DNA from 2 places in the Candidatus Macondimonas diazotrophica genome. Region 2 is predicted to be linked to the other one. Evidence: predicted binding sites of a transcription regulator. Region 2 holds the regulator's gene; the other holds the start of a gene.
What was found. The regulator FNR, encoded in region 2, switches genes on or off when oxygen is low (the NO sensors DNR and NnrR bind a similar motif). The targets are predictions, from matches to a motif close to TTGATNTANATCAA.

Region 1: the regulator FNR is predicted to act here: its motif matches at 2,573-2,586, upstream of hmpA (NO-inducible flavohemoprotein).

What each region holds. Positions count from the first base shown of each region.
Region 1 is NZ_SRIO01000011.1:40,495-46,246, reverse strand. It holds gene E4680_RS09235 (DUF6306 domain-containing protein) at 1-239, opposite strand, end outside; gene E4680_RS09230 (DUF488 domain-containing protein) at 236-625, opposite strand; gene E4680_RS09225 (hemerythrin domain-containing protein) at 675-1,247, opposite strand; gene hmpA (NO-inducible flavohemoprotein) at 1,305-2,483, opposite strand; gene norR (nitric oxide reductase transcriptional regulator NorR) at 2,650-4,206, shown strand; gene E4680_RS09210 (cobyric acid synthase) at 4,428-5,752, opposite strand, start outside.
Region 2 is NZ_SRIO01000002.1:77,372-83,123, reverse strand. It holds gene E4680_RS01960 (heavy metal translocating P-type ATPase) at 1-916, shown strand, start outside; gene ccoS (cbb3-type cytochrome oxidase assembly protein CcoS) at 913-1,089, shown strand; gene E4680_RS01950 (sulfite exporter TauE/SafE family protein) at 1,086-1,907, shown strand; gene fnr (fumarate/nitrate reduction transcriptional regulator Fnr) at 1,794-2,555, opposite strand; gene E4680_RS01940 (acyl-CoA dehydrogenase family protein) at 2,607-4,076, shown strand; gene E4680_RS01935 (acyl-CoA dehydrogenase family protein) at 4,089-5,234, shown strand; gene E4680_RS01930 (beta-galactosidase) at 5,231-5,752, shown strand, end outside.

The DNA.
Region 1 (5,752 bases), on a different contig from region 2:
TCGGTGCCCGCCGGGATCAGGTTCACGCCAAAGTGCTCGACCCCGGCCGCGCGTACGGCCGCGACCTCCGCGCGGATGCGCGTCACCGGTTCCCGCACCATGCCGAGAAAGCCGAAGCCGCCGGCGCGACTCACGGCCGTCACCAGCTCCGCGCGTGCCACGCCACCCATACCGGCCAATACCAGCGGATAGCGGCAGCCAAGCAAGTCACACACAGGGCGGTGCAGTGAGCTTTTCATGGTCCTTCCTCTGTCTCCATGTGTTCACGCAGGTATTCCGCCAGCACGATGGCATGGTTGTGCACATCGTCGCGGGCGCCGTACAGCAGCGTGAGCGGACCTGTATCGGTCAACTCGCGCAGCGGCGTGAGTGCATCGGTATTGGCGTCGAGCTCGGCGCGGTAGCGGGCGCAAAATGCCTCCCATCGCGCTGGGTCGTGGCCGAACCATCGTCGTAGCGCAGCACTCGGCGCGGCGGCTCGATGCCACCGTGTGAGCGCCGCTGCCTCCTTGCGCACCCCACGTGGCCACAGGCGATCCACCAGCACACGCGCGCCATCGTCGGCGTGCGCAGGCTCATAGATGCGCTTGACGCGAATGTCGGCCGGCATCAGTACGGCGTGCATTTCGGGCCGTAGGAGCGCCTTTGCTGCAGCGCGACCCCATACCGGTCATTCATGCCTGCGCCGGCGTCTGCCCCAGCAGCGCGGCCATGTCCTCGGCAAAGGCCACGTAGCGGTCGTGGTCCTGCCCCAGCTCGATTTCCGCCTGTTCGAAGCGCGCGTTCAGCGCGTCCAGCTCCGCCGGGGTGAACAGGCGCTCGGCCATCGGAAACACCATCTGGTCTTCCTTCCAGATGTGGTTCGGGTACAGCTGCTGGAGCGCGGCGATGGCCCCGTGCAGCGCGGCCGGGGCGTCGTTGTCGCCACGCTCCAGGGCGTCGATGGCCGCCGCCAGGGCGCCGACCCGCTCGCGTCCGAGCACGTGTTCGCGCCGCAGCGCCTCCAGCGGGCAGCCGCCGTGCGGCACGCCCTTGTCCTCCATGGCCGGGAACAGGATGGCCTCTTCCTTGGCGTGGTGGCACTGGTCGGCGAACTCGCGCATGAAGGCGACGATGGTTCGCAGGCGTGCAGGGTCCGGCCGGTTGCCTGCGGCCAGTTCCTGATCGATGGCGCTCAGGCCGTGCACCACCTGCAGGATGTGGTGATGCTCGTGCGTGAGCTGCTGGATGGGGTTGTCATGGGGCATGGTGGATTCCTCCTCCGGATGGGGCAGGGTCAGCCGCCGGCAGCGCTCCAGATCCTCTCAGGTCTCCAGCGCCGCCGCCGGGCCGAAGAACTCCCAGTGCATCTGCGCCGGCGGTACGCCAAGCTCGCCCAGGGCCCGCTTCACGGCCGCCATGAACGGTGGCGGGCCGATGAAGTACGCGTCCATGTCGCGCGCCTGCGGCAGCCAGCGCGCCAACAGGTCGGTGCACGCGCGGCCGTGGGCGTCCACCGGTAGGGTGCCGGCTTGTTCGTGACAGTAGAAGCGTCGTGCCTGCGGGCTGCGTGCGACCAGGTCGTCCACCCAGTCCCGAAACGCATGCACCGCCGCATTGCGCGCGAAATGCACGAAGGTGACCGGCCGGCGCTGCTCATGCGCCGCGTGCAGCATGGGCAGCGTGGGGGTGATGCCGACACCGCCGCTGATCAGCGCCAGCGGCCGTTCGCCGGGCGCGAGCACGAATTCGCCGGCCGGCGGGAACAGGTCGATCGCGGCCCCGATGCCGAGCGCGTCGTGCAGGTGGTTCGACACCACGCCGCCGGGTTCGCGCTTGACGCTGATGCGGTAGGTGCTGCCGTTCGGCGGGGCTGAGAGCGAGTAGTTGCGCCGCACTTCCTGGCCGTCGACGGTGAGCCGGATGCCGATGTACTGGCCGGGCTTAAATGGCATCACGGCGCCGCCGTCGGCCGGCCTGAGGTAGAGGGAGGTGATCTCGACGCTCTCCGGCACCTTGCGCACCACCTCGAACCGCCGCGCGCCGCGCCAGCCGCCGGGGGTCGCCGCGGCGGCGGCGTACACATCTTCCTCGGCGCCGATCAGCAGATCCGCCAGTTGCTGATAGGCCGCCGCCCAGGCCTCGATGACGGCATCGGTCGCGATGTCCGGTCCCAGCACCTCGCGGATGGCGCGCAGCAGGCAGCTGCCGACGATGGGGTACTGCTCCGGCAGCACCTGCAGCGACACGTGCTTTTGCACGATCTGCCCGACCAGCGGGCCGAGCGTGTCCAGCCGGTCGATGTGCCGGGCGTACTGCAGGATGCCGTTGGCCAGCGCCCGTGGCTGCGCGCCGCTGGCCTGGTGCGCCTGGTTGAACAGCGGGCGGACCTCCGGATACTCGGCGAGCATGATTCCGTAGAAGTGGCGCGTCAGCGCCTCGCCGCCGGTTTCGAGCAGCGGGACGGTGGCCTTGACGATGTCGCGGTGTTGAGCCGAAAGCATGGAATCATCCTCCTGGTTGCCGGTGACGGCGCGCCATGCGCGCCTGTGCTCCAGGAGACAGATTTCGTGCCATGAGAGAAGCTGCTGATATGATTGAGATCAATGCTTCATCAGGTCACAATGACAACGACTGACCATTGTTAATATGACATTACTGAATGTGAAAATGACTCCGCCCACATTCTTTTCCACCTACGTCGGACTGGTCGGGAACCTGCCCCGGGAGCTTACCCCCCAGGAACGCTATCGGGCCTTCCTCGATGGGCTGCGGAGCGTGTTTCCATGTGATGCCGCAGCCCTGTTGCGTCTGGAAGGTGACAGCCTCGTACCACTGGCCGTTACCGGGCTCAGCCACGACACACTGGGCCGACGTTTCCGACTGGTCGACCATCCACGGTTGTTGACGATGGTGAACCGACGCGGCCCAACCCGACTCCCGAGCGACTGCGGCCTTCCTGATCCGTACGACGGCTTGATCGAGGGACTGACCGGCCAACTCGAAATCCACGACTGCATGGGGTGTCCGCTGTACGTCGAGGACCATTTCTGGGGACTGCTTACCCTGGACGCTTTGCAGCCGGAGGCCTTCGAGGCCTGCGACCCAGTCGTGCTGCAGGCATTCGCCACGCTGGCCACCGCAACCGTGATCGCCGTCGAACGTCTCGAACGTCTCGCCCGGCGTGCCGAACAGGATCAGCAGGTGGCTCGCTTGCTGTTCGAGGCTCGAGGTCCGAACGGTGGTCGGACGCTCACCGGGCACAGCGGGGCGATGCGCCGTTTGGAAAAGGAGATCGAGGCCGTTGCCCATACCGATCTCACTGTCTTGATCACCGGCGAGACCGGAACGGGCAAGGAGTTGGTGGCGCAGGCCGTTCATGCCCGCTCACGCCGAGCGGGCCGGCCGTTGATCACCCTGAACTGCGCGGCGCTTCCGGAACATCTGGTCGAAAGCGAGCTGTTCGGTCACGTGCGCGGCGCGTTTACCGGTGCAGTTGGGGAGCGGCGCGGTCGCTTTGAACTCGCTGACGGTGGCACCCTCCTGCTGGACGAGATTGGCGAACTGCCGCTTCCCATTCAAGCAAAACTGCTGCGCGTCCTTCAGAGTGGGCAGATCGAGCGATTGGGTTCGGATCGGGAGCATCGTGTTGATGTCCGGGTGCTGGCGGCCACCAATCGCGATCTTGCTGCGGAGGTGCGCGCCGGACGTTTCCGGGCCGACCTCTATCACCGTCTGAGCGTCTATCCACTGCACGTACCGCCGCTGCGCGAGCGCGGACACGATGTGTTGCTGCTGGCCGGTGGCTTTCTGGAGGAAAACCGGGCTCGCCTGGGTTTGCGTGGTTTGCGGCTGGCTTCCGACGCACAGGCCGCATTGCAACGTCAGTCCTGGCCCGGGAACGTGCGGGAACTCGAACACCTCATCAGCCGGGCGGCAGTCCGGGCGGTCGCACAAGAGCAGCCCAACTCGATCCGCATCGTGACGCTGCATGCCGCGCATCTGGATCTGGCACCGAGCATCGCCCCGTTCGTACCCGCGCCGCCGACCGACTCCAAAACCCCCACGCTCACCTTGCGCGAAGCGGTGGACACGTTCAAACAGACGATGGTGGCGGACACGCTGGCACGCCATGGCGGCAACCGCGCGGCTGCCGCGCGCGAACTCGGCCTCGATCCAGCCAATCTGCATCGCCTGCTCAAACGTCTCGATGGTGGAGGTTCCTGATCGTCCAGCGGCCGGTGGCAATTCAACGCAGCCGCAGCCTTCCTCGACGGATCGCCCGCGCGACGACCATCCCGTGACCGATTGGTATTGCCGGCGCTGGCGTACGCTCACTCAGCGCGTGCAACGCACGAACCCTACGCACCCGAAAACAGCCTGAATCAGGGCGTTGCCCAGCACGGTTTGCGGCGTCGACGCGCAACACGCGGCGCGGCCATGCGCGGTCAAGCCGATGTCGACAGCAGCAACCTGCGCAACCAATCGGCTTGCAGATGCGCCTCCACGGTCTCGGCCAGCCGGTCGAAGGCCTGCTCGCGCAGCGCCGGATAGTCGAACGGCGCACTGCTTTCCACGCCAGCCCAATCGAGCAGCGTCTGGCAGGCTGACGGGGCATCGAACAGGCCGTGGACATAGGTCCCGAAGATCTGATCGTCCGCGCTTCGGGCGCCATCCGGGCCATGCCCGAGCTGCATCGCGGGATGGCGCAGGGCGGGGCCGGTACTGATGCCGGCATGGATTTCGTAGCCACTCACCGCAGCGCCATCCCAGGCCAGCTCGCCGGTGACATTGCGCAGCTGCTTGTGCGGCGCCAGAGTGGTCTCCATGTCCAATAGCCCAAGGCCGGGGCTGCTGCCCGGTGCGCTTTCCAGGCCATGCGGGTCGTGGATGGCGCGTCCCAGCATCTGAAACCCCCCGCAGATGCCGATCAGCTTGCCGCCGTAACGCAGATGCCGCGCGATGGCCGCATCCCAGCCCTGCGCGCGTAGCCAGTCCAGATCAGTGCGCACACTCTTGGAACCGGGCAGGACGATAAGGTCGCAGGGTTCGATGCGCGCGCCGGGGCCGACGTAGTGCAGGACAACCGACGGATGCAGCCGCAGCGGATCGAAATCGGTGTGGTTGCTGATGCGCGGCAGGGCAGGAACCAGCACCCGTAACCGGTCGTCCACCGTGCCGGCGCGCAAGGCCGACGGCGGCGGCAGCGCATCCTCGGCCTCCAGATGCAGACCCTGCAGGTAGGGCAGCACCCCCAGCACGGGCTTGCCGGTATGGCGTTCTAGCCATTCCAGGCCCGAATCGAGCAGCGCCGGATCACCGCGGAAACGGTTGATCACCAGCCCCGTCACACGCGCGCGCTCCGTCTCGCTGAGCAAGGCCAGCGTACCGACCAGATGAGCAAAGACACCGCCCCGATCGATGTCCGCGATCAGGATCACCGGGCAATCCACGGCTTCGGCGAAACCCATGTTGGCGATATCGCCGGCGCGCAGATTGATCTCGGCGGGTGAACCCGCCCCTTCGACCAACACGAATTCGTGACGCGCCGCGAGGCGGTGATAGGCGTCGAGAACGGCCGCGCGCGCGACGGGTTTGTAATCGTGATATCCGCGCGCATCCATGGTGCCGATCGCCTGACCATGGATGATGACCTGCGCGCCGATATCGGTATTGGGCTTGAGCAGCACCGGATTCATGTCGGTGTGTGGCACCACGCCGCAGGCTTGGGCCTGGACCGCCTGCGCACGGCCGATCTCGCCGCCCTCGACCG
Region 2 (5,752 bases):
TCGCGGGAAACCTCAGATCACGCATGTCCGGCTCCTGCGCGAACACATCACCCGCGAACAGGCCTTGGCTGAAGCCGCCGCGCTGGAACGCACGATCCGTCATCCTTTGGCCCTCGCATTCACCGCTGCCGCGCCGGCGGCCGAGACCGCCGACGATGTCCGCCTGATCGCCGGCGAGGGCGTCCAAGGACGCATGGGTCACCGGCGAGTGCGGCTGGGACGCGCCGACTTCACAGCCGCGTTGTGGCAATCCACACCGCCCGCGACGCCCGAGGACGCCGGATCGAGCTGGCTGCTGCTCGGTGATGATGCGGGCCCTCTGGCGTGGTTCGCGGTCAGCGATCCGGTTCGCCACGATGCGCGAGATACACTGGCCGAACTGCGCCGGTTGGGCGTTGAAAGTCAAATCGCCAGCGGCGATGCGATCCGCGCCGTTGACGCGATCGCCGATGCCGTGGGATGCGATCGGGCGCATGCACGCTTGCGTCCCGAGGAAAAGCTCGCCCTGCTTGAAACCCTGCAGACCGGGGGGACGCGTGTGCTCGCCGTGGGCGACGGCGTAAATGATGCGCCCTTGCTGGCTCAGGCCGATGTCTCCATCGCCATGTCCAGCGGCACAGCGCTGGCTCAAACCAGCGCTGACCTGATCCTCCTCCAGGACCGTTTGAGCGTCCTGCCGGATCTGATTCGCACCGCTCGGCGCAGCAAACGGATCATCCGCCAGAATCTGGCCTGGGCACTGGCCTACAATGCCGTGGCGGTCCCGCTGGCGGCGGCCGGCCTGGTGACGCCTTGGCTGGCATCCCTCGGGATGTCGATCAGTTCGGTGCTGGTCGTTCTGAATGCGCAGCGCCTCTATCGCCCGACCCGGCGATCGGTATCCGCAACGTCCGACATGGCGACGCAGCCCTCATGAACGCGATGTTCCTGTTGATTCCGTTGAGTCTGGTCCTGGTCGGCCTGGCGGTGGCTGCGTTTTTCTGGGCCGTTCACACAGGCCAGTTCGATGACCTCGACAGTCCGGCCTGGCGCATGCTGATGGATGATCCGCCCCCGCCCGACACCGATGCCGATGAGAAAGCGCCGTGAGCACCGTCATCCAGCTCGGTCTCCTGTCCGCATGGGTCGCCGGCACACTGGGCAGCGCGCACTGCCTGGGCATGTGCGGCGGCATCGCCTCGTTGGCGGGAAGCAGCGCCGCGCGCGCGCGGCCTGGCCGTATCCTGGCATTCAATGCAGGACGCCTGGGCAGCTACTCGCTGGCTGGCGCCCTAGTCGGCAGCCTGGGTTGGCAGCTTGGCGCCTTGACCGGCGAGGCACTGGCCTGGGGCGGAGCGCTCCGTCTCATGATGGGGCTGATGATGATCGCCGTCGGTCTGCATGTGGCCATCGGCTGGACGGGACTGCGGCGTCTGGAACGGCTCGGCATTCCGCTATGGCGCCGCATCGGTCCGCTGGCCCGGCGTTTCGATCCACGCCGCAGCGCCGCGCAGGCTCTGGCTTTCGGCGCGCTGTGGGGCTGGATCCCCTGCGGCCTCGTCTACAGCGCCTTGCTGACTGCACTGGTCAGCGGTAGCGCAACGGCGGGCGCGAGCATCATGCTGGCGTTCGGCTTCGGCACCCTTCCCGCCATGCTGAGCCTGGGGCTGCTCGGGCAACGATTGCAGCGCGCTCTGGCGGCCGTGGAGGTGCGCCGGCTGTTCGGCCTCACGGTCATCGGCTTCGGCGTGTGGACGGCAACGGGGCCGCTGATGATGGCCCGTCACATGGACGGTCATCCGCACAGTACGGCGTCAGCACTTGCTCCGGGTGGACATGGAGGTGGTGGCATCGGGAGCGACCTCAGCCACTGCGTGGAGTCGGGGCAGATCGAGGAGTGTCACGTCCCGACCATCCGCAGCGATTAGATCGTCTTGCTGGAATCGGGCGAACAGGCGGCTTACGGTCTCCACGGCCAACCCGAGGTAGTTGGCGATTTCACCCCGCGCCATGCTGAAGTGAAGCCGAGTCGGCGACAGGCCCCGCCCGGCGAAGCGGCTGGACAGGCTCAACAGGAACGCCGCCAGGCGCGCTTCGGCGCCCTTCTTGCCGAGGAGCAACAGCAGATGCTGCTCCTGCTGAATCTCCCGGGACAACAATCGCATCAACTGCCGCCGCAGGCCCGGCACCTGCCCACTGAGTTCATCGAGCCGCTCGAAAGGAATCTCACACAAGCTGGTATCTTCCAGTGCGACAGCAGAGCAGTCGTGAAACTCCCCGGCGATGGCATCGAAACCGACCAGCTCCCCAGGAAAATGAAAACCCGTGATCTGCTCGGCGCCATCTGCCCCCAGCGTGACGCTTTTCACCGAACCCGTGCGGATGGCGAAAATGGATTTCAAGGGATCGCCCTGGACGAACAGCGCTTTGCCGCGAGTCTTGGGGGGAAGGCGCTGTACCAGATCCTCAAGCAGACGCAGATCCGCCTGATCGATTCCATACGGCAGGCACAGCTCTCGCAAGCTGCAATTTCCGCACGCACGTTTCAGTTCCCGGAATTGCACGATTTCGGTCATTGGCGTTTTCCAGTCGACGTTCGATGCTGATGAGGGGGCCAAAGAGGCAGCGTGCGGCGGCAGGCGCCCAGAAAAACAGACTCGGATCCCGTTCAATTAGAGTCCTCTCACTTGACTCAGGTCAAGACGTACGCCGTGAAATCGCGCTCCAGAATCGATTCGTGCCGCTTTCTGCACGACGGGCTGCCAGACTGCCCGCACCAGAATGCTTCGCTCGAACTCGCCGTTCCGCTAAAATGGTCGCTTTCAGCGACCGTCCGGCGGTCGCATGGAAAAGCCGATGGAACCCCGAATCGACATCCACGGGGCAGTTCATCCTTTCACAAGCAAGGAGCACGAATGAATATCGATTTTTCCCCCGAGGAGCTGGCCTTCCAGCAGGAAGTGCGGGAATGGTTCGCGCAGAATCTACCGGCGGACCTGAAGCGCAAGACCGAGCTCGGGATCATGCTGTCGAAGGACGAGCTGGTAGCGTGGCAGCGTATCCTGAACGGCCGGGGATGGTTGGTCACCGGTTGGCCCAAGGAGTACGGCGGCCCCGATTGGACAGCCACCCAGCGCTATATCTTCGACATGGAGCGCGCCCGCGCAAATGCCCCTATTGGCCTGTCCATGGGCATCATCATGCTGGGGCCGGTGCTCATGGCCTTCGGCACGCAGGAGCAGAAGGACTACTACCTCCCCCGCATCCGCAACTGCGATGACTGGTGGTGCCAAGGCTATTCCGAACCCGGCGCCGGCTCGGACCTTGCCAGTCTCAAGACCATGGCGGTTTCCGACGGTGACGACTATATCGTCAATGGCTCCAAGATCTGGACCACCTACGGCCACTGGGCCAATCGCATTTTCTGCCTGGTGCGCACCAGCACCGAAGGCAAGAAGCAAGAAGGGATCTCCTTCCTGCTGATCGATATGGACACCCCTGGAATCGAGGTCCGTCCGATCATCTCCATCGATGGCGAACACCATCTCAACGAAACCTTCTTCACCGACGTTCGGGTGCCGAAGAAAAATCTGGTCGGCAAGGAAGGCCAGGGCTGGACCGTGGCCAAGTATCTGCTGACCCACGAGCGCACCACCATCGCAGGCGTAGCGGACAGCAAGGTCCACATGACCAATTTGAAGCGCATGGCACGTGAAAACGGCGCCAATGGCGAACCGCTGATGAACGACCCCAATCTGCGCCAGAAACTGGCCAAGGCCGAGATCAACCTGACTGCGCTCGAATACACCAACCTGCGGACCTTGGCGGCCACCGCCGCGGGCAAGGCGCCGGGGCCGGAATCTTCCCTCCTGAAACTTGACGGCACCGCTGTCCAGCAGGAACTGTCCGAACTCGGCGTGGAACTTGCCGGCCAGTACGCCTGGCCCTGGAAGGCAGAAGGCGAGGTGGGACCGGCCGAGTACGCCAGCACCATGATGCGCTACGCCTTCACCCGCGCCGCCACGATCTATGGCGGCAGCGACGAGGTACAGAAAAATGTCATCGCCAAGATGATTCTCGGTCTGAACTTCAAGTAAGGATACGCTGATATGGATTTCAATCTGTCTGAAGAACAAAAGCTCATTCGCAACGCGGTCGACAAGTTCATCCGCAATGATTACAGCTTCGATGCACGCAAGAAGGTTCTGGCCGAAGAAAATGGATTCAGCCGAGCTCATTGGCAACAGTTCGCGGATATGGGCTGGCTGGGCATTCCCTTCGCCGAAGAGCAAGGCGGCTTGGGCGGCGGCATCGTCGACATCGTTCAGGTCATGGAAGCATTCGGCACCGGCATGGTGCTCGAACCCTACCTCAGCGCCATCGTGCTCGCCGGCGGCCTGATTGCGCGCAACGGCAGTGATGCGCAGAAAGAAAGCCTGATTCCCGCGTTGATTGGCGGGGAAAAGCTGCTCGCCGTGGCCTACACCGAGCAGGAAAGCCGTTTCAACACCGCCGATGTCCAGACCCGCGCCGAAAAGAACGGCGCAGGCTATGTACTCAACGGTGAAAAGGCCGTCGTGCTGGGCGCCGCTTCCGCGGATGTGCTGATCGTCTCTGCCCGGACCAGTGGAGAGCGCCTGGACACGAACGGGATCTCGCTGTTCCTGGTCGATACCAAAGCGGCAGGTGTCGAGATCAAAGGCTTTCGCACAATGGACGGCAGCCACGCTGGCAACGTGCGGCTGAACAACGTTCAGGTCAACGCCGATGCACTGGTCGGCAGCGAAGGTGCCGGCTTCGATGCGCTCGACGAAGCAGTCGATCATGCCACTGTGGCGGCCTGCGCCGATGCCCTGGGTGCCATGCACGCCGCAATGCGCAAAACGGTCGACTACCTCAAGACCCGCAAGCAGTTCGGCGTCCCCATCGGCTCCTTCCAGGCGCTGCAGCATCGCGCGGTGGATCTGTTCACCGCTGTGGAAGCATGCCGCTCCATGGTGCTGATGGCCAGCCTGAAAGTGACGGATTCCGATCCGGTCGCGCGACGCATGGCGGTATCAGCTGCCAAGCAGTTCGTGGGCGAAAAAGCGCGTCTTATCGCCCAGCAGGCAGTTCAGATGCATGGCGGCATCGGCATGACCGAAGAACTGGATATCGGTCATTACTTCCGCCGGCTGACCATGTTCTGCTCGCAGTTCGGAACCACTGACTTCCACCTCAAGCGGTATGCCGACTTGATGGCTGCTGCGGCGTGAGTCTTGGCGGGATGCGGCTCCCGGGTCGCATCCCGCTTTCCGGCTTGCCGCGACTCTTCCGTTCGCTCCGTCCGCTACGGCAGGAAAGGGGGCTCCAAATCCAGCAACGACTCCGCCACCTGGCGGTCGCGATCCTGCTGGGATTCTCGCATGCAAGCCTGGGCGTCGACTCGCAGCGACTCACGCCTGCTGGCGATGCTGCGGAACCGCCTTTTCGGTGGGGATTGGTGGCCTATCATGTCGATCTGCCCGGTTACGAACTGACGCTTTCCGACATTGACCGAATGGCCGATGCGGGCATTCGGTGGCTAAGCATCGATCTGGCGTGGTCCCGCATTCAGCCCGATCCGCAATCGCCCTTTGATTTCGCTTTCTTCGACCTCCTCGTGGATGCCGCGCGCCAACGCGGTCTCGCGGTCGTCGGGAAAATTGGCGCCGGTTACAATGGCAACCGCCCGATCGCGCCAGCTTGGACGCGGAATCTGGACGAAGCGGACTATCTTGCTGCCTTGGAAGAC